DNA from 2 places in the Nonomuraea sp. NPDC004702 genome. Region 2 is predicted to be linked to the other one. Evidence: riboswitches for the same ligand, from Rfam matches in the RefSeq annotation. Region 2 holds a riboswitch; the other holds the start of a gene.
What was found. Region 2 has a riboswitch for glycine ahead of gcvT (glycine cleavage system aminomethyltransferase GcvT). Riboswitches for the same ligand answer to the same signal wherever they lie in the genome.

Region 1 (4,676 bases), on a different contig from region 2:
GGCGCTGAAGATCGCGCGCAGCGTCGGCGCCCTGGCCCGCTTCGGCCTGCACGCCCGCCACCTGCGCGCGGTCAAGGCCGCCGCCGAGCGGGAGTGCGGGCTGGTCGAGCAGACCGTCGCGCCCATACTCAAGCGGCGCGCGCCCGGCGCCATCGGCGAGGCCGACGAGGCCGCCAGGGAGTTGTCCACGCTCCTGCTCGACCTGCACGCCTCCCTGGTGCGCCTCGGCGTCAGGTCTGTCCTGGGCCGCTGAGGGCACAGAGCTGGAAGGCCGGGGCACATTCCAGGCCTGCCGGGTGTTACGTTGAAATGCATAAGCGTGTAGCAGAAACGACCCAGTCAACAGCTGTGCCGGGCGACCGGCCGGCCGAATACGGAGCAGCCCGTGTTGCAGATGGAGGTCGTGGGCGTTCGAGTTGAGATGCCCACAAATCAGCCGATCGTCTTGCTCAAGGAGGCACACGGGGAACGGTTCCTTCCGATCTGGATCGGCATGACCGAGGCGACCGCGATCGCCCTGGCGCAGGCCGAGGAGCCGCCGCCCCGGCCGCTCACCCACGACCTGTTCAGGGACGTGCTGAGCGCGCTCGGCGTCGGGCTGCGCGCGGTCAACATCGTGGCCCTGCGTGACGGCATCTTCTTCGCCGACCTGGTGTTCTCCAACGGCGTGGAGGTCAGCGCCCGCCCCTCCGACTCGATCGCCCTGGCACTGCGCACCGGCGCGCGCATCTTCGCCAGCGAAGAGGTGGTCCAGGAGGCCGGCGTGATCATCCCTGACGACCAGGAGGACGAGGTGGAGAAGTTCAGGGAGTTCCTTGACACGATCACTCCCGAGGACTTCGGCAGGGCGGGGTAGGTATTTCAGTGCATTTACGCTTCACGACGCGCCGAGCCGGATCGTTGACTGAGCATGGTCACGGTCCTACGGTGCAAGTGAAACCCGTGGTCGCCCTTTACGAACCCCCAGATCAGGCCATGGGATGAGAGAAAGCCGGAGGTCCGCGTGGCGGTCAGCAGCGGCGAGGGAAAGACGGCCGGCCAGGAAGATCCGGTGCGGCGCGAGAGCGCGCGGCAGCGTGCCGGAGAGCAGGGACTGCTCTTCGACGAGCAGCCCGCGACGGTGCCCGACGACATCGGATACCGCGGGCCCACAGCCTGCTCGGCGGCCGGCATCACCTACAGGCAGCTCGACTACTGGGCGCGCACGGGCCTGGTCGAGCCCACGATAAGAGCCGCGCACGGCTCGGGCTCGCAGCGGCTCTACAGCTTCCGCGACATCCTGGTGCTCAAGGTCGTCAAGCGGCTGCTCGACACCGGGGTGTCGTTGCAGCAGATCCGCACCGCGGTGCAGCATCTGCGTGACCGCGGGGTCGCCGACCTCGCGCAGATCACGCTCATGAGCGACGGTGTCAGCGTCTACGAGTGCACCTCGGCCGACGAGGTGATCGATCTCCTCCAGGGCGGCCAGGGCGTGTTCGGCATCGCGCTCGGCCGGGTCTGGCGAGAGGTCGAGGGCTCCCTCGCGGAGCTGCCGGGGGAACGGGCGGCGGTCGAGGACACCGTCCCGGCCGACCATCCCGCTGACGAGCTCGCCAAGCGGCGTCGCGCACGCCGCACGGGGTGAGCTGAACCGCTGAACACGCCGTAGTAATCTAGGACAGAGTAAGGCTGATGACCCCGTGCGGGAGAGTCCCTGGGCTGCGGTCCTGGGGCGCCGAAGGAGCAACCCTCCCCGGAATCTCTCAGGCATCCCGTACCGCTCGGGTGAGGCAACTCTGGAAAGCAGGTGCGCCCGCCAGGCGCACCTCACCGACGGTGCAAGCCCCACGGTGGGGTGAAGCTCTCAGGTCGCGATGACGTCGCGATGACAGAGGGGGAGATCCGGCACTCGCCCGCGCCCTGGCGCCGGTCTCCAAGCCTCGGGAGGCAACCTCCATGACCGACCTGTCCGCTCCGCCGTTCTCGTCCAGGCACATCGGCCCATCGGAGTCCGAGCAGCAGCGCATGCTCGAGGCCGTGGGCTTCGAGTCCGTCGGCGACCTGGTGGCCGTGGCCGTGCCCGAGGCCATCAGGGTCAAGGACCGGCTCAAGCTGCCGGCCGCCGCGAGCGAGACCGAGGCCATCGCCGAGCTGCGCGAGCTGGCCTCCCGCAACCGGGTGCTGACCTCCATGATCGGCCTGGGCTACTACGACACCGTCACGCCCGCCGTCATCCGGCGCAACCTGCTGGAGAACCCGGGCTGGTACACCGCCTACACGCCGTACCAGCCGGAGATCTCGCAGGGCCGCCTGGAGGCGCTGCTGAACTTCCAGACGGTCGTCTCCGACCTGACCGGCCTCGACGTCGCCGGCGCCTCCCTGCTGGACGAGGCCACCGCCGCCGCCGAGGCCATGACGCTGGCCCGCCGGGCCGGCAAGTCCAAGAGCGACGTGTTCGTGGTCGACGCCGACACGCTGCCCCAGACCAAGGCCGTGCTGGCCACCCGCGCCGAGCCGCTCGGCATCACGCTGGTCGAGCACGACCTCGACGGCGAGCTGCCCGAGTGCTTCGGCGTGCTCGTCCAGTACCCGGGCGCCTCGGGCCGGCTGCGCGACTTCCGCGACGTGGCCGCCAGGGCGCACGAGGCGGGCGCGCTCGTCGTGGCCGCCGCCGACCTGCTGGCCCTCACGCTGGTGGCCGCCCCCGGCGAGCTGGGCGCCGACATCGCCGTCGGCTCCTCCCAGCGCTTCGGCGTCTCCTTCGGGTTCGGCGGGCCGCACGCGGCCTACATGTCCGTACGCGAGGGCCTGCAGCGGCAGATGCCCGGCCGTCTGGTCGGCGTGTCGGTCGACGTCGACGGCGACCCCGCCTACCGGCTGGCCCTGCAGACCCGCGAGCAGCACATCCGCCGGGAGAAGGCCACCAGCAACATCTGCACCGCCCAGGTCCTGCTGGCCGTGATCGCCGGCATGTACGCCGTCTACCACGGCCCCGAGGGCCTGCGCCGGATCGCGCACCGCGTGCACCGGCACGCCGTCGCGCTGGCCGGCGGGCTGCGCGAGGCCGGCCTGGAGGTCGTGCACGGCGAGTTCTTCGACACCGTGCTCGTCCGCGTGCCCGGCAGGGCCGCCGAGGTGGTGGCCGCCGCCGCCGAGCGGGGCGTCAACCTGTGGCAGGCCGGCGACGACCACGTCTCGATCGCCTGCGACGAGAAGACCGGCGCCGCCGAGCTGGTCAAGGTGTGGGCCGCCTTCGGCGTCGAGCGCGAGGAGGTGGCGCTGGAGGCCGACGCGCTGCCGGCCGAGCTGCTGCGCGAGTCGGACTACCTGACCCACCCGGTCTTCCACAGCCACCGCTCCGAGACCGCGATGCTGCGCTACCTGCGCAGGCTCCAGGACAAGGACATCGCGCTCGACCGTTCGATGATCCCGCTCGGCTCGTGCACGATGAAGCTGAACGCGACCACCGAGATGGAGCCGATCACCTGGCCGGAGTTCGCCGGCGTGCACCCGTACGCGCCGGAGGCCCAGACCGAGGGCTACCGGGAGCTCATCGGCACCCTGGAGGGCTGGCTGGCCGAGGTGACCGGCTACGACGCGGTCTCCATCCAGCCGAACGCCGGCTCCCAGGGCGAGTTCGCCGGCCTGCTGGCCATCCGCGCCTACCACCAGGCCAACGGCGACACCGAGCGGGACGTGTGCCTGATCCCGTCCTCGGCCCACGGCACGAACGCGGCCAGCGCCGTCATGGCGGGCATGCGGGTCGTGGTCGTGGCCTGCGACAGCGACGGCAACATCGACCTGGCCGACCTCGACGCCAAGATCGCCAAGCACCGCGACAAGCTCGCCGCGATCATGGTGACGTACCCGTCCACGCACGGCGTGTACGAGGAGTCGATCACCGAGGTCTGCGCCAAGGTGCACGAGGCCGGCGGCCAGGTCTACGTCGACGGCGCCAACCTCAACGCCCTGGTGGGCCTGGCCAAGCCGGGCGAGTTCGGCGCCGACGTGTCCCACCTCAACCTGCACAAGACGTTCTGCATCCCGCACGGCGGCGGCGGCCCCGGCGTCGGCCCGGTCGCGGTCCGCGGCCACCTGGCGGCCTACCTGCCCGGCCACCCGCTGCGCGACGGCGGCCCGGTCGGCCCGGTCTCGGCCGCCCCGTACGGCTCGGCGGGCATCCTGCCGATCTCGTGGGCGTACGTGCGGATGATGGGCTCCGAGGGCCTCACGGCGGCCACCGAGCAGGCCATCCTGTCGGCCAACTACCTGGCCCGGCGGCTGGCCCCGCACTACCCGGTGCTCTACACCGGCCGCGGCGGCCTGGTGGCCCACGAGTGCATCGTGGACCTGCGCCAGATCACCAAGGAGACCGGCGTCACCGTCGACGACGTGGCCAAGCGCCTGATCGACTACGGCTTCCACGCGCCGACCATGTCGTTCCCGGTGGCCGGGACGCTGATGATCGAGCCGACCGAGAGCGAGGACCTGGACGAGCTCGACCGGTTCGTGGACGCGATGATCGCCATCCGCGGCGAGATCGCCAAGGTGGCCTCCGGGGACTACGACAAGACCGACAACCCGCTGCGCAACGCGCCGCACACGGCCGAGTCGGTCACCGCCGACGAGTGGGCCCACCCGTACTCGCGGACCGAGGCGGCCTACCCGGTGGCCTCGCTGCGCGAGGGCAAGTACTG
Region 2 (4,676 bases):
TCTCGCCCTGCTCGTCGCGGGCGGTGAAGCGCATGCCGTTGGGGTGCTCGGGCAGGGAGATCTTGCGCTCGAAGACGAGGTCCTGGCCCACGACGAAGGGGATCTCGTGCTCGCCGTAGAGCTTGACCGTGCCCGCGGCGCGCATCTCGGCCAGGCGGGCGTCGACGGAGTCGACGTCGACCAGCTCCGGCTTCTCACCGGACAGGCCGAGCAGCACCGCCTTGTCGCTGCCGTGGCCCTTGCCGGTCAGGCCGAGCGAGCCGTACAGGATGACCTCGACGCGGGCCACTCGGGGGAGCAGGCCGTCGTCGTGCAGCCCGCGGGCGAACTTGTGCGCGGCGGCCATCGGGCCGCCCGTGTGGGAGCTGGACGGTCCGATGCCGATCTTGAAGAGGTCGAAGACGCTGATCGCCATTGATGGGCGCCCTTCAGTTCAGGAAGTGCCGGGGCCCGCGGCGGGCCCCGGCGTTGGTGTCAGGACTCGCCTGAGGTGAGCGCCGTGTACTCCTCGGCGGACAGCAGGTCCTCCGCGTCGCCCTCCATGCGGACGCGGAACATCCAGCCGTCGCCGTACGGGTCGCTGTTGGCCAGCGACGGGTCGTCGGCCACGGCCGAGTTCACCTCGACGATCTCGCCGCCGACGGGCGCGTAGATCTCGCTCACCGACTTGGTGGACTCCACCTCGCCGACCGAGTCACCCGCCTCGACGGTCGAACCGACCTCGGGGAGCTGCACGAAGACGACGTCACCAAGAGCCTCGGCGGCGAAGGCCGTGATGCCGACGGTCACGGTGATGCCGTCGTCCACGCCCGACACCCACTCGTGCTCCTTGGTGTAGTTCAGGTCGTCAGGGATGTTGCTCACTTGTTCCTCCTGTAGAAGGGCAGCTCGACCAGGTCCATAGGTTCATGGCTGCCCCGGATGTCCACGGCCAGACCTGTGTCGGCCCCGGCGTCCACGTAGGCCATCGCGATGGGCTTGCCCAGGGTCTGGGAGGGCGCACCGCTGGTGACCTCGCCGACGACGGCGCCGTCGCGGGTGACCGGGTAGCCGTGACGCGGCACCCGGCGGCCCTGGGCGACCAGGCCGACGAGGCGGCGGCGGGGCTGGTCGTCCTTGACCGCCTCCAGTGCCGCCCTGCCGACGAAGTCACCGGGCTTGTCGAATTTCACCACTCTGCCCAGCCCCGCGTCGAACGGGGTCAGGTCGGAGCTCAGCTCGTTGCCGTAGAGCGGCATGCCGGCCTCCAGCCTGAGGGTGTCGCGGCTGGACAGACCGGCGGCGCGCAGCCCGTGCGGCTCGCCCGCGGCCTCCAGGGCGCGCCAGAGCGGCACGGCGTCCTGGTTGGCGACGAACAGCTCGAAGCCGTCCTCGCCGGTGTAGCCGGTACGGGCGATGAGCGCCTGGCGGCCGTCGACCACGCCGGGCAGGCCCGCGTAGTACTTGAGACCGTCGAGGTCGGCGTCGGTGAGCGTGGCCAGGATCTCCTGGGCCTCCGGGCCCTGGATCGCGATGAGGGCGTACTGCTGGGAGCGGTCATCGACCGCCGCATCATACGACTTAGTACGATTTTTCAGCTCATCCGCGACCTTGTCGGAGTTCGAGGCGTTGGCCACCACCATGAACTCCTCGTCCGCCAGCCGGTAGACGATGAGGTCGTCGAGCACCCCGCCGCGCTCGTCCACGATCATCGTGTACCTGGCCCGGCCGGGCGCGAGCGCCGACAGGTGGCCGACCAGCGCGTAGTCGAGGGCCTCTCCGGCCTGCGGACCGGTCAGGAAGATCTCGCCCATGTGCGAGAGGTCGAACAGCCCGGCCGCCTCGCGGACGGCTTTGTGCTCCGCGGACTCGCTGCCGTACCGGAGCGGCATGAGCCAGCCGGCGAAGTCGGTCAGCGTGGCGCCTAGGGCCTCGTGGACGTCTCGTAGCGGCGTAGGTCGGGACATTTGTCGCACCTCAGGACAGGATTGGATGCCAGCATCCTCCCCCTCTGTCATGGATGCCTGAGAGCTTCGCCCGAGTTTTACCGGACTTTCACCTTCGGCGAGGCCCCGAGGGCCTGCTTTCCAGAGGTCACCTCCCCGTAAGAACGCCTTACAGGGCTGCCGCGCGGTCCTTTGCCTTGAGAGGTTCGCGGGGAGGGCTTGCTCCTTCAGGGACCCTGACCGGCTGTCAGGGTGCTCTCCCGCACGGTTTCGCCGGTGATGTCCGTCAGCCTAGTGCCGTCATGGGGGTGTTGTCGCGCTTCGCCCTCCACCATCCGCGGCATCCGCGACATCCCGCACGCAGCGAAAAGCGGCCGCGGCCCCGGAGAGGCGGGGTCGCGGCCGCGTTGGTGGCCGCGCGCGAGCCGGTCATGGCAGGTCAGCTCGCACGCGGCAGCTCGGGGCGGGCCGGCGGTGACCGGCCCGCGCGGGATCAGGCCCTACAGACAACAGGCCCTGAGGTCAGGCCCGCGCCCAGAGGGCGGGCACGTTCGGCGGCTCCCAGCCCGGCAGGCTGGTGTGCGCCTGGAGGCAGCGGTAGCTGACCCCCTGGTAGGTGACGACGTCTCCGGCCGTGTACGACTTGTAAGCCGTCCAGGTGGTGCCCTGGCCGTCCCCTCCGACGGTCAGGGTGAAGGACGCGGAGTGGTCCGCCGTCGCCCCGTCGCCGTTGATCCCTATGGTGTACGTCCCCGCCGCGACGCCGCTGGTGGTGGCGATCGTGACGGTGGACGACTGGCCCGCCTGAACCGTGGACGGGCTGAAGGAGACGGTGACCCCGCTCGGCACGTTCCCGGCGGAGAGCGCGACGCTCTGCGCCTGGCCGGACGTGACCTGGGTACTGACCGCCGCGGTAGCCGACTGACCGGCCTGGACCGATGCCGACGACGGGGTCACCGAGATCGAGTAGTCGTTCTCCGTGGGCGTGCTGGTGCCCACGGCGAGCTTCCATATGGCGTACGCGATGGCGTCGGAGTTGCGGTCGAGCGCCGTGGTGTTGATGGCGCTCGGGTAGCTGTCGCAGGCGCTGTGGTAGCAGCGGTCGAACGCCTGCCCGGCCGAGCCGCCCCACTTGGCGGCCTGGGCCGAGCTCTTGACCGCCCCGGCCCCCGTGGCCAGGCCGCCGACCCGGACGCCCGCGCTCTTGAACGAGGCGTGGTCGCTGCGGCCGTCGCCCTCCCTGTCGCCCTCGGTCTGCAGGCCGATGGTGGCGAAGTAGTCGTTGAAGGTGCGCTGGATCGCCGCGTCGTCGTCGTAGACGAAGTAACCGGCGTTGGTCGAGGCGATCATGTCGAAGTTCAGGTACACCTCGACGCCGCTCGCGCCGCCGTTCTGCACGTAGTACCTGGACCCGACCATGCCCGCCTCTTCGGCGCCCCACCAGCCGAACCGCACGTGCTTGGTGAGGGTGGGCTTGCGGGCGGCGAGGGTGAGGGCGTTCTCCAGGAGCGCGGCCGAGCCGGAACCGTTGTCGTTGATCCCGGGGCCGGCCGCGACGCTGTCGAGGTGGGCGCCGAGCATCACGGTCTGGTTGGCCGGGCCGCCCGGCCAGTCGGCGATCAGGTTGCTGCCGCCGCTGAAGTTCTGCACGCGGGTGGTGAAGCCGGCCGCGTCCAGCTTGCCCTTGATGTAGTTCATCGAGGCGGTGAAGCCCGGCCTGCCCGAGGCGCGGTTGCCGCCGTTGCTCGTGGCGATGGACTGCAACTGGCTCAGATGCGCCGTCACGTTCGCGACGGGGATGTCGGGCGCGGGGTCGGCGGCGGCGCCGGCCGGTCCGGCCGGCGTGGTGAGGGTCAGGGCCAACGCGGCGGTGGCCGCGGCGCCCAGCCTGAGCATGGCGTTCACGATCTGTGGCTCCTCAAGGGGGTTGGGCGGCCACCCCGGCGTGGCCGCCCAGGTCGTGCGACTTAGACCGGCTGCCAGAGGGCAGGGGTGTTGGGCGGCTCCCAGCCCGGCAGGCTGGTGTGCGCCTGGAGGCAGCGGTAGCTGGTGCCCTGGTAGGTGACGGTCTGTCCGGCCGTGTAGGCCGTGTACGTCTGCCACGTGGTGCCCTGGCCGCCGCCCACCGTCAGGCTGAAGGAGGCCGAGTGGTCGGCGCTCGCGCCGTCGGCGTTCAGGCTGATCGTGTACGTGCTGGGCGTCACGCCGCTCGTGGTCGCGAACGTCACCGTGGACGACTGCCCGGCGGTGATCGTGGACGGGCTGAAGCTGACCGTCACGCCCGCGGGCACGTTGCTCGCCGCCAGGGCGATGCTCTGCGCCTGACCGGCGGTGACCTGCGTGCTGACCGTGGCGGTGGCCGACTGACCGGCCTGCACCGAGGCCGACGACGGGGTCACGCCGAAGGAGTAGTCGTTCGGCGAGCTCTGCCCGATCTGCAGGTTGTAGGTGGCCTGGCGGTCCACGTCGGCGCCGTCGGCCGTGATGGCGATCGAGTGGCTGCCCTGCGGGCTGCTCGCCGAGGTGGTGATCGTCAGCGTCGAGCTCTGCCCCGCGGTGATGGTGGCCGGGCTGAACGAGGCCGTCACGCCGGCCGGCAGGGTGCCGGTCCGCAGGGTGATCGACTGCGCCGAGCCGCCGGTCACGGTGGTGCTCACCGTGGTCGTGGTGCTCTGGCCGGGGGTGACGCTGCCTGAGGCGGGGTTCAGGTTGACCGAGAAGTCGTTGCTGCCCTGGGTGCAGGTCGGCTCG

Region 1: linked by a shared signal. The riboswitch ahead of gcvP (aminomethyl-transferring glycine dehydrogenase) and the one ahead of gcvT (glycine cleavage system aminomethyltransferase GcvT) in region 2 are both predicted to bind glycine.

The regions. Positions count from the first base shown of each region.
Region 1 is NZ_JBSGCE010000055.1:40,291-44,966, forward strand. Features, by position in the region: gene ftsR (transcriptional regulator FtsR) at 1-253, shown strand, start outside; gene ACWEJ6_RS41760 (bifunctional nuclease family protein) at 386-856, shown strand; gene ACWEJ6_RS41765 (MerR family transcriptional regulator) at 1,004-1,624, shown strand; glycine riboswitch at 1,673-1,769, shown strand; gene gcvP (aminomethyl-transferring glycine dehydrogenase) at 1,936-4,676, shown strand, end outside.
Region 2 is NZ_JBSGCE010000014.1:167,160-171,835, forward strand. Features, by position in the region: gene ACWEJ6_RS19865 (L-serine ammonia-lyase) at 1-415, opposite strand, end outside; gene gcvH (glycine cleavage system protein GcvH) at 475-864, opposite strand; gene gcvT (glycine cleavage system aminomethyltransferase GcvT) at 861-1,946, opposite strand; glycine riboswitch at 1,981-2,080, opposite strand; glycine riboswitch at 2,101-2,198, opposite strand; gene ACWEJ6_RS19880 (M28 family peptidase) at 2,448-3,821, opposite strand; gene ACWEJ6_RS19885 (M4 family metallopeptidase) at 3,893-4,676, opposite strand, start outside.